Regions from separate parts of the Mesorhizobium sp. M0751 genome, predicted to be linked through region 1. Evidence: riboswitches for the same ligand, from Rfam matches in the RefSeq annotation. Region 1 holds a riboswitch; each other region holds the start of a gene.
The links. Region 1 has a riboswitch for thiamine pyrophosphate ahead of thiC (phosphomethylpyrimidine synthase ThiC). Riboswitches for the same ligand answer to the same signal wherever they lie in the genome.

Region 1 (10,272 bases):
TGGCAGCCGGCAGTATTGGGCAGGATTTTCACGCCCAGCGAACGGATCAACGACCAGAATTGTTCGCCGGCCCTGCCGCCTGCCATCTCACGGCGTAACGAGACGGTTACCGCCGAAGCGCCCGACGCCTTGACGGCCTCGGCAAGGATGGCCGGCGATGGATATTGAGCCGTGCCGAGAAGCAGGCGGGAGGCAAGCGACGTTCCGAGAACATCGAACATGGCCTAGCCTCCCTGCATCGGCGAGAGGATTTCGATCCGGTCGCCGTCGTTCAACTGGAATTCCGCCCGGTTGGCTTTGTGCACGAGGTCGTTGTTGACGGCGGTCGCGAGCCAATCGCCCTCATAGTCAAGCGCGGCAAGCAGCTCGGCCAGCGTGGTGGCGGCAACCTCATGCGCTTCGCCGTTGACGGTCAGTTTCATGAGCAAGCTCCTTCGTTCTGTCTTGAGTGAAAACCAGGTCGGCAGCCTGGCGCGCCATGGCGGGAGCCAGGAGAAAACCGTGACGATAGAGCCCGTTGATCGCGATGATTTCACCCTTGGTTTCGACGCGCGGCAAATTGTCGGGAAAGGCTGGGCGGACGCCGACACCGGTTTCAACGATCTCAGCCTCGCCAAAGGCCGGGTGGAGGGCATAGGCGGTACCCAGCAGCTCCATCATGGAGCGCGCCGTGACCGGTCCGCCGGACTGGCTTTCAATCATCGTCGCACCAATCATGAAACAGTGGTCGGTGCGCGGCACTGCATAGAGTGGAAAGCGCGGATGCAGCAGCCTGACGGGGCGCGACAGCGAGATATCAGGGATACGCAGGGTGAGCATTTCGCCGCGAACGCCACGCAACCTGCTATCGGCGGCTGCCATTCCCGTGCAATCGATCTGACGATCGAAACCAAAAACATGCTGGGCGTCGGCGCCGAAGTGGAATTCAACACCCATGGCCGCGAGCTTGTCATGAAGTGCTGCCATCGCCTGGCGCGGATCAAGATGGCCCTCAGCGGGGAAGAGCAATCCGCGGCGGTAGCGGCCGGCTAAGTCGGGCTCCAGCAAGGCAATTTCATCTTCCTCGACACGCCGATAGCCCGTCGTGCGGCTGGCGAACCGGTCGAGCTCGCCCGCATCGCGCGGCGCGGCCAAGACCAGCGTTCCCCGTCGTGCTACCAAGCCTGGCGTTGCGGCGTCCCACCAGTCGGCGGCGTCGCGTCCGAGATCCAGCACCGGCTGCTCGGCGCTTTCACGCTCGCACCACGGCGCCAGCATGCCACCGGCGAACCACGACGCATTGCCCCCAAGGGCAGGCCTTGTCTCGGCAACGGTAACCGCCGCGCCGCGTGCGGCGAATTCGAAGGCGGCGGTGAGGCCGGCAACGCCGGCCCCTTTGACCAAGACCTTCATGATGGCTCACGTGGCTGAGGTATGAGCGGTGCGCCGGTCTCGTCCGCCGGCAGGTAGAGATCGCCGCCCTCGCGGTATTTCGCCGCCATCGCCGCCATGCCCTCTTTCTGTGCCTCGGCGCGGATGTCGTGAGAGATACGCATGGAGCAGAATTTCGGTCCGCACATCGAGCAGAAATGCGCCACCTTGTGCGCCTCCTTGGGCAAGGTCTGGTCGTGGAAGGACCGCGCGGTTTCCGGGTCGAGCGACAGGTTGAACTGGTCCTCCCAGCGGAACTCGAAGCGCGCGCGCGAAAGCGCATCATCCCTGACTTTCGCTGCCGGATGGCCCTTCGCCAGGTCGGCGGCGTGGGCGGCTATCTTGTATGTGATCACGCCGATCTTGACGTCGCTGCGATCGGGAAGGCCGAGATGCTCCTTGGGCGTGACGTAGCAGAGCATGGCGGTGCCGAACCAGCCGATCATCGCGGCGCCAATGCCTGAGGTGATGTGGTCGTAGCCCGGCGCGATGTCGGTCGTCAGCGGTCCAAGCGTATAGAACGGCGCCTCGCCGCAGACAGCGAGCTGCTTGTCCATGTTCTGCTTGATCTTGTGCATCGGCACGTGGCCGGGGCCCTCGATCATCACCTGGCAATCCTTCGCCCAGGCGATCTGCGTCAGCTCGCCAAGCGTTTCCAGCTCGGCGAACTGCGCCGCGTCGTTGGCATCGGCGATCGAGCCCGGACGAAGGCCGTCGCCGAGCGAGAAGGAGACGTCGTAGGCTCTGGCGATGTCGCAGATCTCGGCGAAATGCTCGTAGAGGAAGCTCTCCCGGTGATGGTGCAGGCACCATTTGGCCATGATCGAGCCGCCGCGCGAGACGATGCCCGTCACCCGGTCAACGGTCAGCGGGATGTAATGCAGCCGCACGCCGGCGTGGATGGTGAAATAGTCGACGCCCTGTTCGGCCTGTTCGATCAGCGTGTCGCGGTAGACCTCCCAGGTCAGATTCTCGGCAATGCCGCCGACCTTTTCGAGCGCCTGATAGAGCGGCACCGTGCCGATCGGCACCGGCGCATTACGCACGATCCAGTCGCGGATGTTGTGGATGTTGCGGCCGGTCGAGAGGTCCATCACCGTGTCGGCGCCCCAGCGGATGGCCCAGACCATCTTTTCCACTTCCTCGGCCATCGACGAGGTGACCGCCGAGTTGCCAATATTGGCGTTGATCTTCACCAGGAAATTGCGGCCGATGATCATCGGCTCACTCTCGGGATGATTGATATTGGCGGGAATGATCGCCCGTCCGCGAGCCACCTCGTCGCGCACGAATTCCGGCGTGACGAAATCGGGCAGCGTCGCGCCGAAAGCCTCGCCGTCGCGCTCAAGCTTGCCGCGCAGCATCTCGCGGCCAAGGTTCTCGCGGATGGCGACGAACTCCATTTCAGGCGTGATGATGCCGGCGCGCGCATAGGCAATCTGGGTCACTGCCTTACCGGCCTTAGCTCTGAGCGGCCGGTTGCGTATGGGAAATTCCGGTGTCAGGCGCTCGCCAGTCGCAAATCCATTGTCTTCCGGCTGGACATGACGGCCGTCATAGGCTTCGACATCGCCGCGTGCCGTAATCCATTCATGGCGAAGTCGGGCCAGGCCTTTTTCGATACTGGTTTCGACAGTCGGGTCGGTATAGGGGCCGGACGGATCGTAGACGGTGATGGGCGGCTCGCCGGCCGTCGGGTGGACGGAGATTTCGCGCATCGGCACCTTGATCTGCGGATGGAGGACGCCAGACTTGTGGATTTTCCGTGAGGCAGCCAGCGGCCCTGTCGACACGGCGGGGGTGAGGGCATTCATCTTGAGGCTCCTTTGCTCATGCATTGGAGACCCAGTTCTGTGCCGGAAGGATGAAAAGACGCTTCTGTGGACCTGCCGAAACAGGACCTCGGGCGTGAACTCCCGCAGAGCGCTTGCACCGTCCCTACGCCAGTATGAACTGGATCAGGTTCAACGGGTCACTGCGCCGCGAAAGCCAGCAGTATCTCAGCCCCTTGCCGGGACTCCCCTGGTGAATGCCTCAGGTTGAACGGGCCGGCGCGGCTTTGTCAAGCGCATTTGGCCCGGCCACTGTCAATCAACCAGGACCGCGTCGTCTTCTTGGCAATCTGGCATCTGCCCCTGCTCTGTTCCACATCCTATTTGGGTGCAAGGCCACCACTCAGCGGAACCCTCAGAGAAGGAAAACCGTCCAGATTTGGCTAGACTGCTCGACGATAAGTCCAGAGCTGTGCCGGCGGTATGTTGCGGACGACGAAGTCATAGTGGGAAACCACGTAACGGTCTGGCATCTTGATCACCGGCGACAGAGGTCCGTATGTGATCTGAATCACGGGCCGGCCGGCAGGAATACGGGCAAGCAGATCCTCAACCAGCGCGACACGCTGTTGCATTGGAAAGCTCAACAGCGGGACTGCACTTATAACACAATCGAACTGTTCACCTTTGCGCTCACCCAGCGCTTCGTCCAGCGCAAATGCGTCGCCCAATCTGAAGTCCACATTCGGGAAGCGTTGCACCAGGCCGTCGTAGAAAATCCTGGAATATTCGACTGAAACCAGCTGGCGCGGCTTGATTCCCCTGGCCAGGATCGCCTTTGTGATGACACCGGTTCCCGCGCCAAGCTCCAGAATCGGCAATCCTGACGGTGGGTTCACCACGCTTGCCATCCGGCGTGCCGCATAAACCGAAGTGGGAATAAGGGCTCCCACGCCCTTCTTGTCCTTCTGCCAGCCTTTGAAGAATTGGACTTCTTCCTCAAACCTTTTGCCGAGCCGCTCCTTCAGTCGCAAAATCATACCTTCTCCTTGCGTCAGCCGCTTACCCAACGTCATCATTTGGCAAAGCGCGTTTTGGCCAATCTCGGCACCCTTTACAAGCCCGTTAAGACTGCTTGCGTGTCACGAGGCGGTCAGCATGAATTGCCCCTTAACGCACTTTCATGTTTGGTGGGTCTATGTTTCGCCCTCGCTTGCTGCCCGAAAAAAGTTTCCCGAGCTATGCGTATCTGCCCGGCAAATATCCGCATCCGGTGCGCGATCCCTTGGGCCACAGTTACCGATCAGATCCGGTGACCGTCGCCGTTGGCGAAGCGCTCGGCTCAGATGTGTTTCGATGGGGAATCGACCTTTTCAATCACGGCTACTACTGGGAAGCCCATGAAGCCTGGGAGCCTCTCTGGCAGGCTGCGAAACACAGCGCTCAGCACCGCATGTTCTTCAAGGGACTGATCCTGTTAGCGGCGGCCGGGGTGAAGATCCGCGAGGGCAAGCGGGTCGCAGCGGCGCGCCATGCGACAAGAGCTGCAGGGCTTTTTCGTCAGGTGGTGAGAGTGCCGGGCGGCCTGTGGGAGAAAGCGCTGGGAATGACACCCGCCGCGCTCGCTGAACATGCCCAAGCGATCGTAGCTTACCCGGTTGTTCCGCGGGAGCCAAAGCCTGCCCAGCCTGAGCCCGTGTTTGATTTCATACTCGCACCAGTATCCGAGAGCGTTTGATCGGCATTCAGTGGTTCAAGTGTCCAAGCTAACTTTGTCAGCAGGAAACGGGGCCTTTGAAAACCGCTCACCACCCGCATGCGTCACAAACAATAAGAGTGCAGTAAGGTTTTATAGGCAACTCGCGGCCGCTTCGATGTCGATGGTCTTGAGGGTCGGGGGCGACCGGTCGCGCTCGTAGCCAATCGATTGATGACAGAGATGCCGGCAGGCTTCAATGACGGGGATGGCGAAAAGCTGAGTGCTCGGGCTTGCGGGCCGAGCTTGTCGGCCGCTCGATGGAAAGCGTCGTTTGAGGTGGGGTCTCGGCCGCGTGCAGCTGAAAGACACGCTCGTCCAGTTCCTTGTCCACTTCCGTCAGACGATGATTGAGGCGAAGGTAGTCCGTCCAGGTCGGCGTGCGGAACGTTTCTGTCCAATGCATAGGCTTCTGCAAGTTCCGCTGGAGCGTCCAGTTCCGAGCACCGACGCGGCTGTGTACATGGCGCCGCTGCCGCATGAGGTCGAGGAAGGCCTCGAGATTTCTCTCGGCTATCAGATATTCGACCTTGACCACGATCGGGCCGCTCCTCGGCTTCAAATTGAGAGAGACAGCTGGGGCATCAAATTCCTCCAAGGGATCGGGCTCGGAGTCGCGGCGCTCTCGAAGCGGAAAGAGAACGCCGGCTGCAGCGACGATCAACAGGGCTCCAGCGGAACCCTCTAGCGCCCAGGTCAGCGAATGGTTTTCGGCCACCGTGCCCCACACCCAGCTGCCGAGCGCGATGCCGCCGTCTATCAAAGCATAGTAGATCGAGATGGTGCGCCCCACGACCCAGCGCGGGCTCGCTAGTTGCACGCTCACGCCAACCCCCGACCAGGCGGTGACCCAGCCGGCGCCACCCAAGGCGAGTGCAATTGCCGCCACGGCAATCGAAGAGGTCAGTGCCAGGGAGAGAGAACACGCCGCACAGGCCACGCAGGAGAGCCTCATCAGCCTTTCTTGCGACAAGCTCCGTCTGAACAGGCTGTTGGAGAGGCCGGCGAAGACGGCACCGGTCCCGAAGCCGGCCATGAGCGCGCCATAGGCAAGCGGGCCTCCTCCCAGCTGGTCGCGGACAACCACCGGCAGCAGCGCGAGTATGGCGATGCTCGCCAGGCCAAAGAGGGTTCCGCGCGCGATCGCTGCCTTGATCTCCGATGACATCGCCGTGAAGCGCAGCCCGTCATAAATTGCCGTCCTCATCGACTCGCGGGGAAGAGGGGAAGAACGAACCTTCCACTTGCAGCGCCAAATGGCAGCCAAGGGTACGAAATAGGTGAGCGTGGTCACCGCGAATGCCGCCATAAGGCCAAATGAGGCAACCACAATGCCGCCGAGCGCCGGACCCACAGTCCGGACGGTGTTGAAGCCAACAGAAAGCAGGGTGACGGCAGCGGGAACATCGCGTCGATCCACGATATCGCCAACCGACGCTTGCCAGGCCGGATCATTGAGAGCACCGCCGCTTGCGATCAAGAAGCTGAAGCCGAGGATCATCCACGGACTGACAAAGCCCAGCGCCACGGACGCGGTCAGCATCGCGGACGCAATCACCATTAGGCACCGACCGGCGAACATGACCCGGCGCCGGCTGAAATTATCGGCGAGAGCCCCGGCAAAGACGGACAAGACGAAAGCGGGCAGGTTCGATGAAGCCTGCACCAACGCAACCATCAGATCGGAAGTGGAGATCGTTGCCATCAGCCAGCTGATGGCGACAGTCTGCATCAACCAGCCGAGGCTTGAAACCTGCGTCGCGAGCCAGATCGAACGAAAGGTGGATTGCAGAAGTGGCCCAAAGGTCGTTGGTGCAGCCAAATCTTCGTTTGATCCAGCTACCCTACTCATTTTGCGAACCTTTGCTTTCCGTTATTGTCGTTTCCCATGTAATCTAGGCTGAACCGTGGCGGCCGGAAGAAGAGAGAGGAACTGTTTGCCTCCGACGAGTGCAGCACAGTTTCCTCGGCATTGAGGGTCGCGGCACACGGGGCGTGGGCCGGCTCACTCGCGTTCGAAGATGTCTTGTTAAGGTCGGATTCACTTGTCGCTTAACGCACCAGGCTTCATCAACGCGCACTTTGCGGAGCGATGCCTTTTCGCGAAACGCGATCCTGTTCTTTGTTGAAGACTCATTCATCAGCGGCGTTCGATGCGCTGCGTGTGGCTTAGGGAGAGTGAGGACGCTTGCAGATCTTCGACAGGATCGATTCACTGATAGGCGCAGACGATTGCCGGGCCGCGATCGAAGAGGCGCGCGCCTTGCTACTTCGATTCGAACAAAGGTCTGATGCCCTCACGCATGCGATAGACGACTTTCTGCTCGACCTGATAACGCTGGCTTTCATTGTTGAATGTTACGGACGCGGCTTTGAACTTTTGGCGCGAACGCTGGCCCGTAGAAGACTGGCAAAGGTCAGGCTTTTGTCGGAAGGGGTCGATTCCGCCAGAGAGAAATGACGCCCAAAGCTTGTTGCTAACCGGCTATCGCGCCGCGTTCCGCCACAGTGACGAAGGCAATTGACGACGTTTGACCACCAAAAAATAGGCGGAAAACCGGGGCCCTTTATGAGGCAGACTGGGTGTGGATTGTTCCGCGAATCTGAAAACTGCGGGTCCATTTCGTGGCGTCCGGCCGTCCGCTGGCCTTCATCGCGGCAATCGCCGCCCGCCGCCTCAGATGCCGCCCATGCAGAGGTACTTCATTTCAAGATAGTCTTCGAGGCCGTGGCGGGAACCTTCCCGCCCGATGCCGGACTGTTTTATCCCACCAAAAGGCGCGGCTTCTGAGGACATCCGTCCTGTGTTGATCCCCACCATGCCGTATTCCAGCGCCTCGGCCACACGCCAGACACGCGCCAGGTTCGAAGCATAGAAGTAGGCGGCGAGGCCGTATATCGTATCGTTGGCCTCACGCACGGCCTGATCAGCATCCTCAAAGCGAATGATCGGCGCCAAGGGTCCAAAGGTCTCTTCTTGCGCCACGATCATTTCCCTTGAGACGTTGCTGAGGATCGTCGGCTGGAAAAAGTTGCCATCGCTGCCGATCCGGCCGCCGCCACATCGGATCGCGCCACCTTTGGCCAAGGCATCGGCAATGTGAAGTTCGATCTTGGCCAGTGCATGCCCGTCGATCAGCGGACCGATGGCGACACCTGGGTCGAAGCCGTCGCCGACCTGAAGCTCACGGACACGCTCCACGAATTTGGCGACGAATTCGTCATGAACGCCCGACTGGACGTAAAGCCGGTTGGCGGAAACGCAGGTCTGGCCGGCATTGCGGAACTTGGCCTGGATCGCGCCGTCGACGGCAGCATCGACGTCGGCATCATCAAAGACGATGAAAGGCGCATTGCCACCCAACTCTAGACCGACTTTCTTTATCTGGTCCGAGCACTGGCGCATGAGCAACCGGCCGACCTCGGTCGAACCGGTGAAACTGATCTTGCGGACCTTGGCGTTCGAGCAGAGTTCGCGGCCGACCGTATCGCCTTCGGAGGCGTAGATGAGGTTGACGACGCCTTCGGGAAAGCCGGCAAGATGGGCCAGAGCAAACATTGCACCTGCCACCAGGGGCGTCTGTTCAGCAGGTTTGAGCACAATAGTGCAGCCGGCGGCGAGAGCCGGCGAAATCTTGCGCGCAACCATTGAAGCCGGAAAGTTCCAGGGCGTAATCGTACCAACAACGCCGATTGGCTGTTTGATAACCAGCATGCGACGGTCTGCGGAGGGCGCCGAGATCGTCTCGCCGTAGATGCGATTGGCCTCTTCGGCGTACCATTGCAGATACGCGGCCGCATGCGCCACCTCAGACTTCGCTTCGGCTAGCGGCTTGCCCATCTCCGCAGTGAGAACCGCAGCGAGATCGTCGGTGTGGTCGACGATCAGTTGATGCCAGCGCCAGAGAATGTCGCTGCGTTCGCGCGCTGTCAGTGCACTCCATCCAGGTTGCGCCACGTAGGCCTTGTCGATCGCCGCGCGCGTCTCCTCAACACGCATGTCGGGCAATTCCGCCAGCACCTCGCCGGTCGAAGGGTTTGATACCTCGAAGGTCCGCTCACTTGCTGGCGTGCCAAAAGCCGGCACCCGGTCAATGGCTCCGAACAGCTCGCGCGACTTCAGGTGGCGAAGCAGTGGCTCGTACAGGGGCAACGCGTATCTCCTCGATGCGGTTAACGCGACGTATTTGGGTTGATTCGCGCGCCTCAGCTTCGCATAGGGCCTCGGTGAAGTGCCACTAGACCCACTCGATTCCACTCTATACAGGCATCGCAACCACGCAGACAAAGTAGCCTGCCGCGCGGTCAAATACTCCAACTGATCGTTACGGCCAAACCGCTCAAGGTTGGATCGTGTGAGCTGAAGCTGCCGCAGGGCTCAGTTCGCAGCGCGGCGCTATCCCTGATCTACGTTCTTGCTCTGACGATAAGAGCGCTCTTTGCGGACCATGTCGTACGACTCGATATACGCCATCTCCAGAAGGTATCCTAGGAACTGCAGCCTGTGAGACCCCGCGATCTGATTCAGCTCGCTGAGCATTGCGCTGATGAAGGCAAGCGCCTTGGCCCGGTCGGATCTCAGTACCTTGTCGATCATCGTACGTCCCCACTTCCGTAGATTGCTCCTATATGGAGCGCGCTCTATTCAGTTCAGATGCTTCTGGATGCATGCTTCGATAGGCACGTCCATGCCGATGTCGAGGATCGGCGCGCTGTGCGTAAGCCACCCAATAGAGATGAGGTCGACCCCGGTTGCCGCTACGGCTGCTGCCGTTGTCGGCGTTATGCGACCCGAGGCCTCCGTGATCGCACGGCCGTCGACCATTGCGACCGCCTGGGTGAGTTGCTTGACGGACATATTGTCCAGCAGGATGGCGTCCACCCCGGCGGCTAGCGCGATCTCGAGCTGGTCGAGCGTGTCGACCTCGACCTCGACCTTGACCATATGCCCGACGGCAGCGCGCGCCCGCTCAATGGCCGTGCGGATGTCGCCGGCAATGGCGATGTGATTGTCCTTGATGAGCACCGCATCATCGAGCCCGAAGCGGTGGTTGGCGCCGCCGCCAGCGCGGACAGCGTATTTTTCCAGCGCGCGCAGGCCGGGCGTTGTCTTTCGCGTGCACACGATCCTTGCTTTCTGTCCGCGCACCGCTTCGACGATCTCGGCCGTTGCCGTCGCAATGCCGCTGAGATGGCAGAGAAAATTGAGTGCAGTGCGCTCGGCCGCAAGCATGCCACGCGCCGGTCCACTCACCCTTGCAATGGTCTCACCCGCCGCCAGCGCGGACAGCGTATTTTTCCAGCGCGCGCAGGCCGGGCGTTGTCTTTCGCGTG
Region 2 (10,272 bases), on a different contig from region 1:
GCACCCCCGCTGGAATCCGATCCGCCAACGACAAGCACATGCGGTTCTCGTCTCATCGCCATCGGTCTGTCTTTTCAATCCATTCTCGCGTGCGCGCTTCGGGATCGGAGCTCAACGTGATGTCCGTGACCACTGCGGCGCTGTCGGCGCCGGCTTCAAAGACGCCGTCGAGGCGGTCAGGGTTGAGGCCGCCGATGGCGACCAATGGGATCGGCGCCACTCGCCGGTTCCACTCGCTGATCCGCTCTAGCCCTTGTGGCGCCCACTTCATCTTCTTCAAGACGGTGGGATAGATCGGACCGAGCGCGACATAGTCGGGCTCGGCAGCCATGGCCGTCTCCAGTTCGTCATGATCATGCGTGCTCAGTCCGAGCCTCACGCCGACTGGCCGTATCGCCAAGAGGTCGGCAGTCTGCAGATCCTCCTGGCCGAGATGCACGAAGTCGCAGCCTTCCTCGATTGCGAGGCGCCAATGGTCGTTGACGATGAGCTGGCACTGGTGCTCGGCACACAGGGCCTTTGCCTTGCGGATTTCGGTGCGCAGCCCGTCCTCGTCCATGTCCTTGATGCGGAGCTGCACAAGCCTGACGCCGAGCGGCGCCAATCGCTCGATCCAGGCGGCGCTGTCGACGATCAGGTAGAAGGGATCAAGCCTCATGAAAAACCGCCCTGCCAAATGTCGGCGTCGATGGCATCGCGACCTCGCGCGGTTCTAGCATTCCCGAGCAAAAGGCTTCGCGACCGGCTTCGACCGCCTTGCCGAACGCACGCGCCATGCCGACCGGATCGGCCGCCTTGGCGACTGCTGTGTTCAGGAGCACGGCGTCAAAGCCGAGTTCCATGACGGTTGCCGCATGCGACGGTCGCCCGAGGCCTGCATCCACAATCAGCGGGACGCCAGGGAAATGTCCGCGCATCGAGCGCAGCGCCATGATGTTGATCGGCCCCAGGGCGGAACCGATCGGTGCGCACCACGGCATCAGGACCTTGCAGCCCGCTTCCAGCAGCCGCTCGGCGACGACAAGATCGTCGGTGGTATAGGGAAATACCGCAAAACCGTCCTCGCACAGGATGCGGGCGGCTTCGACCAGGCCGAACACGTCCGGTTGCAGCGTGTCGTGATTGCCGATGACTTCAAGCTTGATCCAGCCCGTGCCGAACACTTCGCGCGCCATTTTCGCGGTTGTGACCGCTTCCTTGACGGAGTGGCAGCCTGCCGTGTTGGGAAGGACTCTCGTGCCAAGCGAGCGGATCAGCGACCAGAATTTTTCGCCGGCCCTGCCGCCCGCCATCTCGCGGCGCAAGGAGACGGTCACCACCGAGGTGCCCGATGCGCTAACCGCATCGGCAAGAATGGCCGGCGAACGATATTGAGCCGTGCCGAGAAGCAGCCGCGAGCAAAGCGCCGTTCCAAGAAGATCGAACATGCTAGCCTCCCTGCATGGGTGAGAGGATTTCGATCCGGTCGCCGTCGCTCAACTGGAACTCCGCCCGGTTGGCTTTGTGCACCAGGTCGCTGTTGACGGCGGTCGCCAGCCAATCGCCCTCATAGTCGAGAACGGCAAGCAGCTCGGCCAGCGTGGTGGCGGCAACCTCATGCGCTTCGCCGTTGACCATCAATTTCATGGGCAAGCTCCTTGGTTCTGTCTTGACTGAAAACCAGGTCGGCAGCCTGGCGCGCCATGGCGGGGGCGAGGAGAAAGCCGTGACGATAGAGCCCGTTGATCGCTATGATCTCGCCGTTCGTTTCGACGCGCGGCAGGTTGTCGGGAAAGGCCGGACGGACGCCGACACCGGTTTCAACGATCTCGGCCTCGCCAAAGGCCGGATGGAGGGCATAGGCGGCACCCAGCAGCTCCATCATCGAACGAGCCGTCACCGGTCCCGTGGACCGGCTCTCAATCATCGTCGCGCCAATCATGAAACGGTGGTCGGTGCGTGGCACCGCATAAAGCGGAAAGCGCGGATGGAGCAGCCTGACCGGGCGCGACAGTGAGATATCAGGTGTGCGCAGGATCAGCATCTCGCCGCGAACGCCGCGCAGCCTGTCATTGGCTGCTGCCATTCCCGTGCAGTCGATCTGACGATCGAACCCGGAAGTACGCCGGACGTCAGCGCAGAAGTGGAATTCGACGCCCATCGCCGCCAGCCTGTCACGAAGTGCCGCCATCGCCTGACGCGGGTCGAGATGGGCGTCGTCGGGGAAGAGCAGTCCGCGGCGGAAGCGGCCGGCGAGGTCGGGCTCGAGCAACACGATTTCATCTTCATTGACACGCCGATGACCCGAGGTGCGGCTGGCGAACCGGTCGAGCTCGCCCGCATCACGCGGCGCGGCCACGGCCAGTGTTCCGGCCCGTGTCACGTGACCCGGCAGTACCGCATCCCACCAGTCGGCGGCATCGCGTCCGAGATCCAGCACTGGCTGCTCGGCGCTTTCACGCTCGCACCATGGCGCCAGCATGCCGCCGGCGAACCACGACGCATTGCCGCCAACGGTATGTGTTATCTCGGCAACGGTCACCGTCGCGCCACGTGTGGCGAGCTCGAAAGCTGCGGTGAGGCCGGCGACACCGGCCCCCTTGACCAGGACCCTCATGATCGCTCGCGCGCCTCTCGCAGGAGCGGCGCGCCGGTCTCGTCCGCGGGCACGTAGAGATCGCCGCCTTCGCGATATTTCGCCGCCATGGCCACCATCCCCTCCTTCTGCGCCTCGGCGCGAATGTCGTGGGAGATGCGCATGGAGCAGAATTTCGGGCCGCACATCGAGCAGAAATGTGCCACCTTGTGCGCTTCCTTGGGCAAGGTCTGGTCGTGGAAGGATCTTGCGGTTTCGGGATCGAGCGACAGGTTGAACTGGTCCTCCCAGCGGAACTCGAAGCGCGCGCGGGAAAGGGCATCATCCCTGACTTTCGCCGCCGGATGGCCCTTCGCGAGGTCGGCGGCATGCGCCGCGATCTTGTAGGTGATCACGCCAATCTTGACATCGTTGCGATCGGGAAGGCCGAGATGTTCCTTCGGCGTGACGTAGCAGAGCATGGCGGTGCCGAACCAGCCGATCATGGCAGCGCCGATGCCGGAGGTGATGTGATCGTAGCCCGGCGCAATGTCGGTCGTCAGCGGTCCAAGCGTATAGAACGGCGCCTCGCCGCAGACAGCGAGCTGCTTGTCCATGTTCTGCTTGATCTTGTGCATCGGCACGTGGCCGGGCCCCTCGATCATCACCTGGCAATCCTTCGCCCAGGCGATCTGCGTCAGCTCGCCCAACGTTTCCAGCTCGGCGAATTGCGCCGCGTCGTTGGCATCGGCAATCGAGCCCGGACGAAGGCCGTCGCCGAGCGAAAAGGACACGTCATAGGCGCGGCAGATGTCGCAGATCTCCGCGAAATGCTCATAGAGGAAGCTTTCCCGGTGATGGTGCAGGCACCATTTGGCCATGATCGACCCGCCGCGAGACACGATACCCGTGATCCGGTCGACCGTCAGCGGGATGTAGTGTAGCCGCACGCCGGCGTGGATGGTGAAATAGTCGACGCCCTGTTCGGCCTGTTCGATCAGCGTGTCGCGGTAGACCTCCCAGGTCAGGTCCTCGGCAATGCCGCCGACCTTTTCGAGCGCCTGGTACAGCGGTACTGTGCCGATCGGCACCGGCGCATTGCGGACGATCCAGTCGCGGATGTTGTGGATGTTGCGGCCGGTCGACAGGTCCATCACCGTGTCGGCGCCCCAGCGGATCGCCCACACCATCTTTTCCACTTCCTCGGCCATCGAGGAGGTGACCGCCGAATTGCCGATGTTGGCGTTGATCTTGACCAGGAAATTGCGGCCGATGATCATCGGCTCGCTCTCGGGATGATTGATGTTGGCGGGAATGATCGCGCGTCCGCGCGCAACCTCATCGCGCACGAACTCCGGCGTGACGAAGTCGGGGATAGCGGCACCGAAGGCCTCGCCGTCGCGCTCAAGCTTGCCGCGCAGCATCTCGCGGCCGAGGTTCTCGCGGATGGCGACGAACTCCATTTCGGGCGTGATAATGCCGGCGCGCGCATAGCTAAGCTGGGTCACCGCCTTGCCCGCCTTGGCCCTGAGCGGCCGGTTACGAACGGGAAATTCCGGTGTCAGCCGCTCACCCGCTGCGAATCCGTTGTCCTCCGGCCGCACGTGACGGCCGTCATAGGCCTCGACATCGCCACGCGCCGTGATCCATTCGTGGCGAAGCCGGGCAAGGCCCTTCTCGATGCTGGTTTCGACAGTCTGGTCGGTATAGGGGCCGGACGGATCGTAGACGGTGACGGGCGGCTCGCCGGCCGTTGGATGGACGGAGATTTCGCGCATCGGCACCCTGATCTGCGGGTGGATGGCACCGGGTTTGTGGATTTTCCGCGAGGCGGGCAGCGGTCCCGTTGAGACGGCGGGAGTGAGGGCATTCATCTTGAGGCTCCTTTGCTCATGCATTGGAGACCCAGTTCTGTGCCGGAAGGATGAAAAGACGCTTCTGTCGACCTGCCGAAACAGGATCTCGGGCGTAAACTCCCGCAAAGCGCTTGCACCGTCCCTACGCCAGTATGAACTGGATCAGGTTCAACGGGTCACTGCGCCGCGAAAGCCAGCAGTATCTCAGCCCCTTGCCGGGACTCCCCTGGTGAATGCGTCAGGTTGAACGGGCCGGCTCCGGTTTGTCAAGCGCGTTCTGGCCGCGGCTGATCGGCGGCCGGCCAGACCGAGCGGAAAAAATCGTGCATGTCTCGGCGACAAGGCAAGCGTCGAAGAAGAAGGCAGGGACAAGGGAATCGCAAACCGTTGGACTAAAAATCGATCCTGATGGTCACGCCTTCAATGGGCATCAAAGGTTTGCGCGTAGATCGCCTCGATTCTTCCTGCCTCGTCACTGGTCAGCGCGGCGAATTCCTTTTCGCGCGCGCGGTTCGACAGATGACCACCATTCTGGTGAAGGAAACGGAAGAGCAGATCGGTCAACCGCTCGGGCATGTCGATAACGGCGTCCACCTGCTGCCGAAATTGGGCGTAGCGCTGCAGAAATGCGGTTTCCTCGGGAAGGTCCCGTTCGATCGTCCGCCGAACGCAGGCATAGAGGAATTCGGCGTGCGGGGTCGCATCGAAGAACCGGTAGAAATCACCGGTGTCATTCAGCACCCGGACGTTGAATTGCGGCGTCGGTTCCCATTCCACCAACGGCAGAAGGCGCTGCGAATAGCTCTCGAGCACGCCCCTGTACTCGTTGATCTGGTCCAGGATCGCGGCCGAGACGGGAAAGACCACTCCCGGCGGATTGAAGCCGCGCGTGGCAAGGACGTGGTGGATTAGGTAGCGGTGAATGCGGCCGTTTCCGTCCTCGAACGGGTGGATGTAGACAAAGCCGAAGGCGAGGATTGCGGCGGCTATGACTGCATCAAGGTTTTGCGCGGGGCCCTGATCGAAGGCCGCCATTCCATCGATTAGCCGCGGCAGGTCCTCGGGCCGAGCGCCGATGTGATCGGGCAGGGGCGTGCCGTTGTCTCGGTCATGCTCACCGACGAAACCTCCTTCTTTTCGGAAGCCAAGTCTTACGAAACGGGCGTCGCCAAGTACAATTTTTTGCAGACGTAGCAGCTCATCGCGATCGATCGGCCAGCGGCCGGCTTCGCCGATGGCGCGGCCCCAGCGCTGGATGCGACCTTGAGGCGGGCGCTCGCCCTCGATCGCATAGCTTGATCGCGAGTCTTTGAGCAAAAGAAAGGCGGCGGTCCGAGCAAGGAGGTCGCGCGGCAACTCCGCCACGATTGCCTCCGCGCGCCGCGGCAGTTCAAGGCCGATGAATTTTTCGAGGGTCTTGGTTCGGAACACCAGCGGGCAGAACTCAGGCGTGCCGGGGAGATTGTCCCTTATGCGGTAGCGCGAAGCGGTCTTCTCGGATCCGGGCCACTGCAGCTCGGGATCGACAACCGGAACGTATCGTCCGGCCGCCGCGTCCGGCAGATCGAGACGTGTGCCCGTCAGCCATTCATATAGAAACCAGATGCGGCGGGCATAACTGCCTGTGGGGCTTTCACGGACGAGCGCCTCGATCGGTGCGGGACCGGTCACCTGGAACAGCCGTTTGAGGACAGCAAGGTCGAGCCCCTCGTACTTGAGCGCGAAGGTCAGGTGGCCTTCGAGTGTTGGATGTGGGGCATGGCGGGGCGTCATGATCCGCCAGCCATCCCGTTCGGTAATGCGATGATGCTCGCCAGTGGCCGACAGGGTCCGGGGCAAGGGCACGGCGAGCTCGTAGGCTCCGATCAGGGCGCTGTACCCGGCCGGGGTCACCATCTCCGGAAGGCGGATTTCCTGAAAAACGATAACAGGACCTGAAAATTGGTGCTTCTGCGCCACAGCCATGAAAAGGAGATCCTTTCATCGAAGTTTGGTGCTAATCAGCCAAATACTATGAAAAACGATTCTATCTCATGAAAATTGATGCTGCAAGATGACTTTTCCGAAAAACGATCCTGAAGGCGGCGGTGATCCGTCTGCATGGCACGGCCGAAAAGCGATCGTCGCGCGCCACCAGCGATCGTGGGTCACTGTGCGACCATCGGCTGCCTCGGCCCACGCCTTCGGGCGTGGGACGACCGCCTCAGGCAATGTGGACGGAGCGCCAGCGCAATGATGTTCCCATGGGAAATAAGCGTCCACCGCGACCAAACCGCAATCAGTTCCGCGGCGATAGCATGGCGGTCGCCAGCTTGCGTTGCCTTACAGCTTTGGCCTCGTGTTAAGTCATTGCCTAGTTTTTCGCCACAATGCATCTCGGTACGCGTTGTGACCTGACATCGATTCTGAACGTGAATCACGCTGTTGCGGCAGGCAAACCGTTCGAGCTGAAGCACACCCTTGAGACCACCACCACGCTGATTGTTAAAAACAATCACAACAAGGGTACTGCGAAACTCGGCCGAAGCAGGAAATGGGGGCCTCTAGCCCTTGGTTTGAAGCGCTTCGCAATGCAGCAACTTTTCCGATGCTGTTTGATTTTGGCCTTCGCACCTGCACAAAACTATGCAAAACCGTTGACCGCTTAAACCTGACGTCGGGGAAATGTGCCGATGAGTGTGGCGGTAGAAACGAAGGCGTTGACGCCGCCGGACATCGCGGCGAGCAAGGGCAAGGATCCGGTCGTCTGCTTGACCGCTTACACCACACCCGTTGCGCAGCTCGTCGACAGATATTGCGACGTCGTGCTGGTCGGCGACAGTGTCGGCATGGTGCTTCACGGTCTGCCCTCGACCCTCGGCGTCACGCTCGACATGATGATCATGCATGGCAAGGCCGTGCGACGCGGTCTTGAGCGCGCGTTGATGGTCGTTGACATGCCATTCGGCTCCTATGAAGAAGGTCCCGAACAGGCCTTTCGCAACGGCGCGCGGCTCATGGCGGAAACCGGATGCGCCGCCCTCAAGCTGGAAGGCGGCAAGAGCATTGCCGAGACAATCCGCTTTCTCACTGCCCGCGGAATTCCTGTCATGGCCCACGTCGGGCTGACGCCGCAATCGGTCAATGTGTTCGGCGGCTATAAAGTCCAGGGCAGGGGCGGGGACAGCGACAGGATTTTTCGCGACGCCATTGCTGTTGCCGAGGCTGGGGCGTTCAGCATAGTGCTGGAAAAGGTCACGGAGCCGCTCGCACGGAGAATAACCGAGAGAGCCACAATTCCCACGATCGGCATCGGTGCCTCAGACGCCTGCGATGGTCAGATCCTTGTGATCGATGACATCCTGGGCATGTTCACTGGTTTTCGGCCGAAATTCGTCAAGCGCTATGCCGAACTGGGCTCAGAGGTCGAAGCTGCCATCGCTGCCTACGCGGCTGATGTGCGGGAAGGGCGCTTTCCAGCGGCCGAACATCTTTTCGCCGACGAGCCGAAGGCCGGAGATGTTGCATGAGCGTGCCGATTGTCCGCACCATTGCCGAACTTCGTGCCGTCGTGGCGGGATGGCGCCGTTCAGGTGCCAGTATCGCCGTGGTGCCCACGATGGGAGCCTTGCATGAAGGACATTTGAGTCTCGTGCGTTCTGCGCTTCAGAAGGCCGATCGTGTGATCGTGACGCTGTTCGTCAATCCCAAGCAGTTCAACAGTGCTGCGGATCTTGCCGCTTATCCCGGCACCGAAAAGGAAGACGCTGCAAAGCTCACTCCGTTGGGCGCACACCTGCTCTATGTTCCGCATGCGACTGAGATGTATCCTGACGGCTTCACCACGACCGTGTCCGTGTCCGGCGTCCGCGAAGGCCTATGCGGTGCGTTCCGGCCTGGTCATTTCGATGGGGTGGCGACCGTCGTTGCAAAGCTCTTTTTGCAGACTGGCGCTGATTTCGCCTTTTTCGGAGAGAAGGACTTCCAGCAGCTTCTACTCATCACTCGCATGGTCCGGGACCTGGATATGCCAATTACCATCGTCCCCTGTCCGACAGTCCGGGAACCCGATGGTCTCGCTTTGTCATCGCGCAATGTTCGGCTCTCGCCAGCGGAGCGGGCCATTGCCCCAAGGCTCGCATCGGTCCTGCTCGATACTGCGGAGGGGCTCTCGAACGGCTCTCCCGTCCTCCCAGCGCTTGCCCAAGCGCGTGCAGCGATTCTGTCCGCAGGTTATCGCGAGGTCGAGTACCTGGAACTCCGTGGCGAAGCAGATCTGCGACCGATAGCAACAAGCATCGATCGGCCGGTCCGCCTGCTCGCAGCCGCCTGGCTCGGCCAAACACGACTCATTGACAACGTCAGAACACTGCCGCCTTGCCAACTCACAAATGAGTCGCTGCGGACTTCCGGCTAGCGTGAAAATGCAGCTCGTGCCGCGTGAGCGTGATTGGACGCGGTTTATCTCCATATATCCAGAACAACGCAATGCCCGTAGCGGATTTGCCGGCCTGATTGCTGGCGTCAATTCTGCGTTGTCGGCTCTAGTTCAGCCCGTCGCGGCACCACCGCCAGAATTTACTCCGGCCATAAATCCGAAGAAGTCGATATTTCCAGACTATATCATAAGTCTCGAGAATGGGCGGAAATTCAAGTCTATGAAGCGTCACCTGGGTTTGCTGGACATGACACCTGACGAGTACAGAGCCAAGTGGAGATTGGCCTGGGACTACCCCACGGTGGCTATGCAGCCAAGCGGTCTGCTCTGGCCAAGGCAAGCGGTCTTGGCCGCAGAGGCACTGCAAAAACACCGCCTAGGAAAGGCTCCGCAAAGCGGAAAGCCAAGGTGTAGCGCGCTTATCAGAGTTGGCAGACGCCAAAACTTGACCTCTCGCTGAAAGATGAATGCGATTTTGCCCAGCCATCTTTGCGGCATCGAGGGCCGCGTCGAGGCGCCCAGCCCGTCGGTGACCAGCTCGTCCACTTGCGCGGTCGCCACACCTGTCGTTAGACCAATGAGAGGTTGAGCAACCTTGCGTTGGACGGAAGCAGTGCTGGTAACAGATGCCAAGCTTAGTAGAGTCCGCGAGTGGCAATCATTCGTCGTGAGTCGATGCTAATGTGCGCGTTTCGCCGCACTCCGGCTCGCTATATCGCCTAAGACGGCATGAAGAAGCGATCCAACCTCCAGTTCGGCGAGCCTGGACGCAACTCCTGATTCGGACAACTGAAGGAGAATTGTCTTGGCGGTGCTGCGCCAGAACGCATTCGCATCCTCCCCGTTCTTGGATTCCAGCACGCGGGCAATTTCCTCGACCAACTTCCGTCGCCGATACAGCGGAAACGCGCTTATGTTTGACACCGATCACCTACCCATTCAGTCTCGCGATTAAGCATTGGAGGATGAGAAAATCCGGTTAACGGCACATCCCTTTTTGGCTGGTGGGCATGTAGCAAGAGTTCTTGCGTCGGCGAACGGTCCCGCGACTAGTCACCAAACAATTGCGATGTCTCGTAGGCGGGGCAGATCGGCGTTTCTGGGTCCGATCTCAACCAGGGTTCCGCACGCAATCTTTTGCCATCACAAACGCAATGTCATCCACGGTCCCCATCTGACCCGGCCGGTGGTACGTCTCTGGCCCGCTATCCCGCCTCGATCAAGGCCGTGCTTTCCCGCGACCAACGCAGCACGACATCCTGACCTTCCGCCAGCCTGCCAGCGCCGGTGTTCTGCCGACGCCGCCGTCTTTGTCCAGCATTTCGTTCGCACACTGGAGAGACAGCTCCGCTCGTTTCACCCGCTGCCTGGCCTTAGCCAGCTCGATGTTCAAAAGTTCGACCATCACTCCAGATCCGAGAGTCCCCTTCGATTGTTAACCGGCC
Region 3 (10,272 bases), on a different contig from region 1:
TCGCGCACGATCTGGCGACCGAGCTTGTGCTGCTCGCGCTCTTCCTCCTCCAGCACCGTGTCGCGCCATTCCTCGAAAAAGGCAAAGCCCTTGTCGAGACGGCGGGTCTGGCCGCGGTCGAGCCAGATTGTGGCGCGCGACACGCGCTCGAGAAAACGACGGTCATGCGAGATGACGACCAGTGCCGAGGAGGTGCGGGCAAGCTCCTCCTCCAGCCATTCGATAACCGAAAGGTCAAGATGATTGGTCGGCTCATCGAGGAGGAGAATGTCGGGCTCCGGCGCCATGACGCGGGCGAGGGCGGCGCGCCGCGCCTCGCCGCCGGAGAGGTCGTTCGGCCGCTCCTCGCCGGTCAGGCCGAGATGCTCCATCAGATAGGTGGCGCGGTAGGGATCGTCGGCGGGTCCGAGCCCTGCCTCGACATAGGCGCGGACGGTCGCAAAGCCGTCCATGTCGGGAATTTGCGGCAAGTAGCGCACGGTCGCCGAAGGCTGGCGGAAGACTTCGCCGTCCTGCGGTTCGATCAGCCCGGCGGCAATCTTGAGGAGCGTCGACTTGCCAGAGCCGTTGCGGCCGACCAGGGCGATCTTGTCGCCAGCTGAGGCCGTCAGGGCGGCACCGTCTAGCAGCGGCGTGCCGCCGAAGGTCAGCTTTATCCCGTCGAGATTGAGAAGTGGCGGCGCCATGTCAGCTTTCGGGTAGGGGAAAAGGATGCGCGAGCAGCAGCGCGCGGCCGCTGGCCAGCGCGATTTCCAGCCGGCCCCTGACCTCGTTGGAAATGGTCAGCGACGAGCCGAACGCGACCTCGACATGGTCGAGCGGCCATTTGGCACCGGTGACGCTCAGGCCGGCGAGATCGGAGAAGCCGAGCACCGAAAACAGCGTGCCGTCGGCATAGTCGAAGTCAGTCTTTCCCGGCAGCAAGGGAATGCCTTCCTGCGCGCCGCTGGTCAAAAGCACTTCCGTCCCGCCTTCCGCCAGCCGGACGCTCAGCGCCAGATGCAGGAAGATGTGGTCGGTGCGTTTGCCGCCGAAGGCGCCTGCGAGCACAAGGCTGGTCGCACCGCATTCGAGTGCGGCGGCGATAGCGAGTTCACCGTCGGTCTTGTCTTTTTCGGCGGGAAACACCTGCCGTGGCACGGCGGCCAGATCCTCCGGCAAATCGGCAGGCACCGAATCGAAATCGCCGATCCAGAGTTCCGGCCTGAGGCCCAGCATGCGCGCATGGCCGATGCCGGCATCCGCGGCGATGACGCGCGAGCCTTCGACCTGGCGGTCGAGCAGCGGCGTGCGGATGAGATCGCCGCCAAGCAGGATGGTGAATTTGCTCATATCTCGTGGCCCTTACCAGCCCTGCCCCGGAAACGGAAGATGAAACGGCAGAAGGCTGGGCTTTGGATGTCCGGCAAACTTCCGCTTGCGCAGCACTTCGGCCGGGCCTATGTGTCGCAACGCTCTAACGGGGTGCCGGACGCGATTTTCGCGGACCGGCTGAGAGGCAAGACTGCCAACCCGCTGAACCTGATCCGGTTTGTACCGGCGGAGGGATTAGACGTTTCGGACAGCCCGACGCCTCAATTCCTTTCAACGCGAACGAAGGAGGCGCCGATGCGCGGTTTTTTTCACTCTGTTGTCTCGATTATCCTGCTTGCGGCATCCGCGCTCGCCCTGCCAGGGCAGGCATCGGCACAGGATAAGCTGACCGTCTATACCTATGAAAGCTTCACCGCCGATTGGGGTCCGGGACCCGCTGTGAAGAAGGCCTTCGAGGCCGAATGCAGCTGCGTCGTTGAATTCGTCTCGGTCGCCGACGGCGTAGCGCTGCTCAATCGTGTGAAGCTGGAAGGCGCCGCGACCAAGGCCGATATCGTGCTTGGCCTCGATACCAATTTGACCGCCGACGCCAAGGCAACCGGCCTGTTTTCGCCACACGGCGCCGTGTCGGGCGTCAGCGTCCCGGGAGCCTGGAGCGACGATATTTTCGTGCCGTTCGACTATGGCTATTTCGCCGTCGTCTACGATACCGAAAAACTGAAGAGCCCGCCGAAAAGCCTCAGGGAATTGGTCGAGGGCGATGCCGGCGACAAGATCGTCATCCAGGATCCGCGCACCTCGACGCCGGGCCTTGGCCTGCTGTTGTGGGTCAAGTCGGTCTATGGCGACAAGGCGCCCGAAGCCTGGGCCAAGCTCAAGGCGAAGGTGCTGACGGTGACGCCAGGCTGGAGCGAGGCCTACGGCCTGTTCACCAAGGGCGAGGCGCCGATGGTGCTGTCCTACACCACCTCGCCGGCCTACCACATGGTCGCCGAAAACACCGAGCGCTACCAGGCAGCGTCCTTCGAGGAGGGCGAATATCTGCAGATCGAGGTTGCGGGGATCACCACCAAGGGCGCGAAGAACCCGCTGGCGGAAAAGTTCATTGCCTTCATGACCGGACCGAAATTCCAGGATGTCATTCCCGAAACCAACTGGATGTTCCCGGCCGGCAAGACCGACAAGCCGCTCAATCCGGCGTTCGACAAGCTTGTCAAACCGACCAAGACCTTGCTGTTCAGCCCGGAGGAAGTCGCGGCCAACCGCAAGGCCTGGGTCGATGAGTGGCTTGCGGCGATGAGCAAGTAGTCGTGGCGAGCTGATCAAGGTGGTCACTCTACGGCGCCCCCCTCTGTCCTGCCGGACATCTCCCCCACGAGGGGGGAGATTGGCAGCTTCGGCGTCTCGCTCAGTCCTGCAACGTTGGAAATTGGCTAAGGCCGAAGTGACAGCCGATCTCCCCCCTCGTGGGGGAGATGTCCGGCAGGACAGAGGGGGGCGCGAAGGAACGCTGTCCTCGCTAAGAATCTCGAATCGGGCGGTGTAGCGTGCAACGCGCGTCATCAGTGGACTCCCGCGTCACTGCCGGCATCGTCGCGCTCGCAGCCATCGCGCTGCTGATCGGCGGGGCGTTCGCAGGTCTCATCCTGCAAGCCACACGCGACCCGTCCGGCGCCGGCGCCGCTTTCGATTCCTATCTCTTGCGCGTCGCCCGTTTCACGCTCTGGCAGGCTCTGCTTTCGACGCTGCTCTCCGTCGCGCCGGCGCTGTTCGTCGCGCGTGCCCTGTCGCGGCATCCACAGTTTTTCGGGCGAGGCTTTATCCTGCAGCTTTTCGCCCTGCCGCTGGCGCTGCCGGCCATTGTTGCCGCACTCGGTGTCCTGGCGCTCTACGGCCGTGCCGGGTATTTTGCCGCCACGCTGGGCGCGCTAGGCGGCCAGAGCTGGCCCGGCATCTACGGCCTGTCGGGCATCCTCGTTGCCCATGTCTTCTTCAACCTGCCGCTGGCAACGCGGCTGTTCCTGGAAGCATTGCAGACCGTGCCGGCCAACCAATGGCGGCTGGCGAGCCAGCTTGGCATGGGCGCTGCGCCGGCCTTTCGGCTGATCGAATGGCCGCCGCTGCGTGCGGCCCTGCCGGGCATCGCCGGGCTCGTTTTCATGCTGTGCATCACCTCTTTCACCATCGTGCTTACGCTCGGCGGCGGACCCAGCGCGACGACGCTGGAGGTTGCCATCTACCAGGCGCTGCGTTTCGACTTCGACCCGGCGCGGGCGGTGACGCTGACCTTGTTGCAAATTGCGCTGACCTTCGTGGTCGTGCTGGCACTGACACGGCTCGGCGCCAATGTGACCGGCGACGCCAATCTGCCGGTGGCGCCGCGCCGGTATTTTTCAGCCGGTGCGGCCGAGACCGTGCTGAACGCGCTGGTGATCGGGCTGGCATTGCTGTTTGTCGCCGGGCCGATGGCGGCGACGCTGGCAGCCGGGCTTGGCGCCGATCTCGGTCGACTGGCCGGCGAGAGCGCGGTGCGGCAAGCGACGGCGACCAGTGCTGGACTCTCCCTCTTGTCGGCGCTGCTCTCTGTGGCATTGTCGCTGTCGCTGGTCATGGCGCGCCGGGCGCTGGCGCTCACCCGGCGGACAGGCCGGCGGACACTGCTCGAACATCTGGCCGACACCGGTGCGGGGTTCGTCCTGGTGGTGCCGCCCATTGTCATCGGCGCCGGCTGGTTCCTGCTCCTGCGCACCGTCAGCGATGTCTTTGCGATCGCCCCTGTCATGGTGGTTGCGGTCAATGCGGTGATGGCGATGCCGTTCGCCATCCGCGCCATCCGCCCTGCCTATGACGCGGCGAGCGAACGCCACGAACGGCTCTGTGCACAGCTTGGTATCTCGGGCTGGAACCGGTTGCGGCTGGTCGACTGGCCGTCGCTGCGGCGGCCGCTCGCCACCGGCTTCGCTTTCGCCATGGCGCTGTCGCTAGGCGATCTCGGCGTCATTGCGCTGTTCGGCAGCGATTCCGTGCAGACCTTACCCTATCTGCTGCTGGCGCGCATGGGCAGTTACCGCACCGAGGATGCGGCCGGGCTGGCGCTGCTGCTCGGCCTTGTCTGCCTGGCGCTGGTGCTGACCGCGGACTGGCTGGGAAAGAGGGAGAAGTCATGATGCCGATCAGCCCGGAACGGTCGATTTCGGTGGAAAAAGGCGCGGCGGTGCGGCTCGACAATGTCTCGTTCAGCTATGGTGAAACGCCGCTTATGTTCGATGTCGATTTCCCGCCGTCGGAGATCACCGCCATTATGGGGCCGAGCGGTTCGGGAAAGTCGACGCTGCTCAATCTGGTGGCCGGTTTCGAGGCGCCGCGGTCGGGCCGCGTGCTGATCGGCGGCGCCGATGTCAGCACTGCGCCGCCTTCAGCGCGGCCGGTATCAATGGTGTTCCAGGAAAACAACCTGTTTGCCCATCTGTCCGTCGGGCAGAATGTCGGGCTAGGCCGCTCGCCTTCGCTCAGACTGAGCGAGGCTGATCGCGCCGCAATCGCCGCAGCGCTGAAGCGCGTCGGCCTTGCCGGCAAGGAAAGCCGGCTGCCGCGCGAACTCTCCGGCGGCGAGCGGCAGCGCGTCGCGCTCGCCCGGGTCCTGGTGCGCGACCGGCCGGTACTGTTGCTCGACGAGCCGTTCGCTTCGCTCGGACCGGCACTGCGTGACGACATGCTCGACCTGGTGGCCGACGTCCATTCGGAGCAGCGAATGACGGTTCTATTCGTCACGCACCAGCCGGACGATGCGCGCCGTATCGGCCAAAACATGGTTTTCCTGGATGGTGGCACGGTTGCCGCGACGGGCACCGCCGCCGATTTTTTCGTCGGGGCTGGACCGGAGGCATTCCGACGCTATATCGGCTCGGGTCCGTTTGCGGCTGGATCACGAGATGTTGCCCGGAAGCGGACATAATTTATGGTCAAACCGGCGGAAGGCGAAGCGGCGCTTGCTTGCCATGGTCGAGGTAGTGTGGCTAGGTCCCCAGGAACTGGTCCGGCCTAGACCGTGATTTGCCCTTGCTGCCTCGTATCTGTCGGACGCCGTAGCACTTGATTTTGCGCGTGATGCTTTCCGGAAATCGCGCCCGATTTTCGCGTCACGTCCCAGGACTTGAAAGGAAGCCGATCTGCCGACCGGCATCGACAATCGGAAGGTGAAACCGCTGGCGCGCTTTCTGGCGCTGGCCGGTCTTGTCGTGGCGCTGGCAAGCTGCCAGATGTTCACGCCTCCCGACGTGCAGGAATCGGGCTTCCAGCCCTCCGACAAGCCGATCACGGTCGACAATGTCGCCGCCAACAGCAAGCTCGCCCAACTGGCGAAGGCGCAGCACCCGCGCATCCTTGCCACCTATGGCGGTGAGTATTCCGACCCCAAGCTCGAGCGCATGGTGGCCAAGATCGTCGGCAGACTGACCGTGGTGTCGGCCAACCCGACCCAGACCTACCGCATCACCATCCTCAACTCGCCCAACGTCAATGCCTTCGCGCTGCCGGGCGGCTATCTCTACATCACCCGCGGCCTGCTGGCGCTGGCCAATGATTCGGCCGAGCTTGCCGCCGTCATTGCGCATGAGATGGGCCACGTTACGGCCAACCACGGCCTGCAGCGCCAGCAGCTGGAAGCCGAAGAGGGGTTGGCGACCAAGGTCGTTTCCGATGTGCTCGGCGACAACCCGACAGCCAAGGCGGCGCTGATCCGCGGCAAGCTGAGGCTGGCCCAGTTCTCGCGCAATCAGGAGCTGGAGGCCGATGCCATCGGCATCAAGTCGATCGGCGAAGCCGGTTTCGACCCCTATGCCGCCGGCCGCTTCCTGCAGTCGATGTCGGCCTATACCGATTTCCGTTCGATCAGCGGCGCCACCGACGCCAGCCTCGACTTCCTGGCGACGCATCCCAACACGCCGCAGCGCATCGATCTCGCGCAGCGCCACGCCCGCCAGTTCGGCGCGCCCGGTGTTGGGTCGCGCGACCGCGATTCATTTCTTGCCGGCGTAGACGGGCTGCTTTACGGCGACACGCCGGAGGAAGGCTATGTGCGCGGTGAAACCTTCCTGCATCCTGGCCTCGGCGTGTCGTTCTCGGTGCCTAACGGCTTCATCATCGACAATTCGGCGGCGGCGGTGACGGCGACAGGCCCGGGCGACATGGCAATCCGCTTTGACGGCGTGTCGATCGACAAGGACCGCTCGCTGACCGACTACATCCGCAGCGGCTGGGTCGCCGGCCTCGACGACAGCAGCGTTCGCCAGGAAACGATCAACGGCAACGAAGCGGCAACCGCGCATGCCAGCGCCGATGGCTGGCAATTCGACATTGCGGTGATCCGCGCCGGCGGCCAGGTCTACCGCTTGCTGACCGCTGCACCGTCGGCCAGCACCTCGTTGAGCACGGTGGCGCGCTCGGTCAGCGGCTCGTTCCGCATCCTGAGTGCTGCCGAGAAGGCAGCGCTGAAGCCGCTGCGTATCCGCATCGTCACGGTGCAGCCCGGCCAGACGATGGGCTCGCTGGCCGCACAGATGGTCGGCGTCGACCGCAAGCTGGATTTGTTCAGGGTACTGAACGCGCTGTCGCCAGGTGCCGCGGTTTCAGCCGGCGACAAGGTCAAGATCGTCACCGACAAATAGCAGCCGACGCGATTCAGGCTGCGAGAAATTCCGGATTCTGCTTCACCAGCGCCGCCTTGAGTTTTTCCATGGCGCGCGCCTCGATCTGGCGGACACGCTCCTTGGAGATGCCGAGCGTTTCGCCGAGCGCTTCGAGCGTCGCGCCTTCGTCGCTCAGCCGGCGCTCCTCGATAATCCTGAGCTCGCGCGCATTGAGCGCGCCGAGTGCCGTCCTCAGCCACACCGAGCGGCGTTCGACATCGATCGTGTCGCCGACGACTTCATCGGGCAGTGGGTCATCCGAAACCAGGAACTCCATCCGCTCGGTCGCGCCCGCGTCGTCGGCAAGCGGCGTATTGAGCGAACTGTCGGGTGCCGAAAGGCGGGAATCCATCATCGCCACATCGGCCTCGGAAACTCCGAGAGCCGCCGACACTTCGCGGTAGAGCGTGGCATTCGACGTCTGTTCGGCGCCGTTTGCCAGGCGGGCGCGCAGACGCCGCAGGTTGAAGAACAGCGCCTTTTGCGCCGAGCTGGTGCCGCCGCGCACGATCGACCAGTTGCGCAGGATGTAGTCCTGCATCGAGGCCCGGATCCACCAGGTCGCATAGGTCGAGAACCGCACCTCGCGCTCGGGCTCGAAACGGGCCGCTGCCTCCAGCAGCCCGACATGGCCTTCCTGGATCAGGTCGCCCAGCGGAAGGCCGTAGTGGCGAAACCGCGACGCCATGGAAATCACCAGCCGCATATGCGCGACGGTGATGCGGTGCAGCGCGTGCTGGTCATTGTTTTCCTTCCAGCGCAGCGCCAGGAGATGCTCTTCGTCACGTTCCAGATAAGGGGCTTTCATCGCCGCGCGAACCATGGTCCGTCCTGCACTGTCTTCCATCATGCCGCGCTCCTGCTTCAGGCGTTGCGGTGCGATCGAATCGTGAGTTGGCGCCGATGGTTGAAATGGCGGCGCCGCGCCCTACAACAGCGAAGAACGTGCCATGCGGGGGAATGTTCCCCCGGACTGTCATGTCGATTGCGCTGTTCCAGGCAATTCGCCACCGGCCTTGACTCGGCCGGGAGGCGCCGGGAGATGCTGGTTGAGAATGGGATTTCAAGGGCGCGAGATTTTTGAAATTTAGTTTCTTATTCTGGCATCGCGCATCTGTCATTTTCCGGCACTAGCAATGACGCCGGACATCGGCCAAGGACGGGATCACAGAAAAATGAAATGGCTCAAATCGCTCATTATCGCCGGAACGCTGCAGGTTCTGGCCATCGCCGCCGGTCATGCCGGCGCCAATCTCGACCAGATCAAGCAGTCCGGCGTCTTCAAGGTCGGCACGGAAGGAACCTATGCGCCCTTCACCTATCATGATGCTTCCGGCGCGCTGGTCGGCTTCGACGTCGAGATCGCGCGGGCCATCGCCGAGCGCCTCGGCGTCAAAACCCAGTTCCTCGAAGGCAAATGGGACGGGCTGATCGCCGGTCTCGACGCCAACCGTTACGATGCCGTGATCAACGAGGTCGGCATCACCGAGGCGCGCAAGGCCAAATACGACTTTTCGGATCCCTACATCGCCTCCAAGGCAGTGCTGATCGTGCGTGGCGACAACACCGATATCAAGAGCTTCGCCGACCTCAAGGGCAAGAAGGCGGCGCAGTCGCTGACTTCGAATTTCGGCAAGCTGGCTGAAACCAACGGCGCCGAACTCGTCGGCACCGACGGCTTCGACCAGTCGATCCAGCTGCTTCTCACCGGCCGCGCCGACGCCACCATCAACGACAGCCTGTCCTTCCTCGACTTCAAGAAGCACAAGCCAGACGCCAATGTGAAGATTGCCGCGCAGGAAGAAAACGCCGACTATTCCGGCGTCATCGTGCGCAAGGGCGATCCGGAACTGGTGGCCGCCATCAATAAGGCGCTGGCCGACATCAAGGCCGACGGCACCTACCAGAAAATCGCCGACACCTATTTCGGCCAGGACGTTTCGAAGTAAAACGGCTTTCTCGTGTGGGTCGAACGCCGGCCCGCGTCGTTCATATCGCGGCGAGCTGTCTTTTGACGGCCCGCCGCTTTCGCGTGATATGAGCGACGGCAATCTGGCAAGGAGGAGCCTTCGTGCCGCACTGGCTGCAATTGATGCTGGAATCTCTGCCCACGCTGCTGTGGGCGGCACTGATCTTCACGGTGCCGTTGACGCTGCTGTCGTTTGCATTCGGTCTTGTCCTCGGCCTGGTCGTGGCGCTTGTCCGGCTGTTCGGTCCCAAACCGCTGGTCGCCGTGGTCCGCTTCTACGTCTGGATCTTTCGCGGCACGCCGCTTCTCGTGCAACTGTTTCTTATCTTCTATGGCCTGCCATCGGCCGGCATCCTGCTCGACGCCTTTCCGGCAGCACTGATCGGCTTCACCTTGAACATCGGCGCCTATTCGTCGGAAATCATCCGCGCCGTCATCGGTTCGGTGCCCAAGGGCCAGTGGGAAGCGGCCTATTCGATCGGCATGACCTGGGCCCAGGCAATGCGGCGCACCATTCTTCCACAGGCGGGGCGCGTCGCCGTGCCGCCGCTGTCCAACACCTTCATCTCGCTGGTCAAGGACACTTCGCTCGCCGCCGCCATCACTGTGCCGGAGATGTTCCAGGCAGCGCAGCGCATCGTCGCCACCACCTATGAGCCGCTGATCCTCTATGTCGAGGCAGCAGCCCTCTATCTGGTCATGAGCTCCGTGCTGTCGGCCTTGCAGGCGCGGCTGGAAACGCGGCTCAACCGTTATGGCGGCTTCCTGGAGGCGCGCGCATGATCGGCCTCACCAACATCGAAAAGCGATTCGGCGACAATTTGGTGCTGAAGGGTGTGACCGTCACCATCGAGGAAGGCAGCGTCACGGCGCTCGTCGGACCCTCGGGCGGCGGGAAAAGCACGCTTTTGCGCTGCATCAACCTGCTCGAGCTGCCGACTTCAGGCACGGTGCGGATCGGCGACGATGCACTCGAATTCCACCCCGGCGGCAGGGTCTCGACCAGGGATATCCAGCGGCTGCGGCTGCAGACCGGCATGGTGTTCCAGAATTTCCAGTTGTTTCCGCATCGCACTGCGATCGAGAACATCATGGAGGGGCTGGTGACGGTGCTGAAATGGCCCAAGGGCAGGGCGCGCGAACGGGCGCTGGCCCTGCTCGAAAAGGTAGGCATGGCGCACAAGGCCGATGCCTGGCCGGCGACGCTGTCAGGTGGCCAGCAGCAGCGCGTGGCGATTGCCCGGGCGCTGGCGCCTTCGCCGAAAGTCCTGCTCTGCGACGAGCCGACCTCGGCACTCGATC

Region 2: another riboswitch for thiamine pyrophosphate. It lies ahead of thiC (phosphomethylpyrimidine synthase ThiC); the one in region 1 lies ahead of thiC (phosphomethylpyrimidine synthase ThiC).
Region 3: another riboswitch for thiamine pyrophosphate. It lies ahead of thiB (thiamine ABC transporter substrate binding subunit); the one in region 1 lies ahead of thiC (phosphomethylpyrimidine synthase ThiC).

Annotation. Positions count from the first base shown of each region.
Region 1 is NZ_JAMYPH010000033.1:41-10,312, reverse strand. Features, by position in the region: gene NKI19_RS30410 (thiazole synthase) at 1-221, opposite strand, end outside; gene thiS (sulfur carrier protein ThiS) at 225-422, opposite strand; gene thiO (glycine oxidase ThiO) at 391-1,392, opposite strand; gene thiC (phosphomethylpyrimidine synthase ThiC) at 1,389-3,224, opposite strand; TPP riboswitch at 3,328-3,444, opposite strand; gene pmtA (phospholipid N-methyltransferase PmtA) at 3,626-4,222, opposite strand; gene NKI19_RS30385 (DUF309 domain-containing protein) at 4,381-4,920, shown strand; gene NKI19_RS30380 (MFS transporter) at 5,135-6,790, opposite strand; gene NKI19_RS30375 (hypothetical protein) at 7,127-7,399, shown strand; gene NKI19_RS30370 (NAD-dependent succinate-semialdehyde dehydrogenase) at 7,616-9,091, opposite strand; gene NKI19_RS30365 (hypothetical protein) at 9,335-9,535, opposite strand; partial or broken gene nadC (carboxylating nicotinate-nucleotide diphosphorylase) at 9,584-10,219, opposite strand; gene NKI19_RS30355 (hypothetical protein) at 10,206-10,272, opposite strand, start outside.
Region 2 is NZ_JAMYPH010000010.1:16,438-26,709, reverse strand. Features, by position in the region: gene NKI19_RS16795 (hydroxymethylpyrimidine/phosphomethylpyrimidine kinase) at 1-62, opposite strand, end outside; gene NKI19_RS16790 (thiamine phosphate synthase) at 53-658, opposite strand; gene NKI19_RS16785 (thiazole synthase) at 648-1,427, opposite strand; gene thiS (sulfur carrier protein ThiS) at 1,429-1,626, opposite strand; gene thiO (glycine oxidase ThiO) at 1,595-2,596, opposite strand; gene thiC (phosphomethylpyrimidine synthase ThiC) at 2,593-4,428, opposite strand; TPP riboswitch at 4,532-4,648, opposite strand; gene NKI19_RS16765 (Fic family protein) at 4,831-6,375, opposite strand; gene panB (3-methyl-2-oxobutanoate hydroxymethyltransferase) at 7,083-7,919, shown strand; gene panC (pantoate--beta-alanine ligase) at 7,916-8,806, shown strand; gene NKI19_RS16750 (MucR family transcriptional regulator) at 8,781-9,287, shown strand; gene NKI19_RS16745 (DUF6074 family protein) at 9,506-9,751, opposite strand.
Region 3 is NZ_JAMYPH010000002.1:212,077-222,348, reverse strand. Features, by position in the region: gene NKI19_RS03755 (ABC-F family ATP-binding cassette domain-containing protein) at 1-686, opposite strand, end outside; gene NKI19_RS03750 (thiamine diphosphokinase) at 688-1,332, opposite strand; TPP riboswitch at 1,451-1,565, shown strand; gene thiB (thiamine ABC transporter substrate binding subunit) at 1,609-2,622, shown strand; gene thiP (thiamine/thiamine pyrophosphate ABC transporter permease) at 2,880-4,481, shown strand; gene thiQ (thiamine ABC transporter ATP-binding protein) at 4,478-5,269, shown strand; gene NKI19_RS03730 (M48 family metalloprotease) at 5,511-6,980, shown strand; gene NKI19_RS03725 (RNA polymerase factor sigma-32) at 6,994-7,851, opposite strand; gene NKI19_RS03720 (amino acid ABC transporter substrate-binding protein) at 8,177-8,950, shown strand; gene NKI19_RS03715 (ABC transporter permease subunit) at 9,073-9,753, shown strand; gene NKI19_RS03710 (amino acid ABC transporter ATP-binding protein) at 9,750-10,272, shown strand, end outside.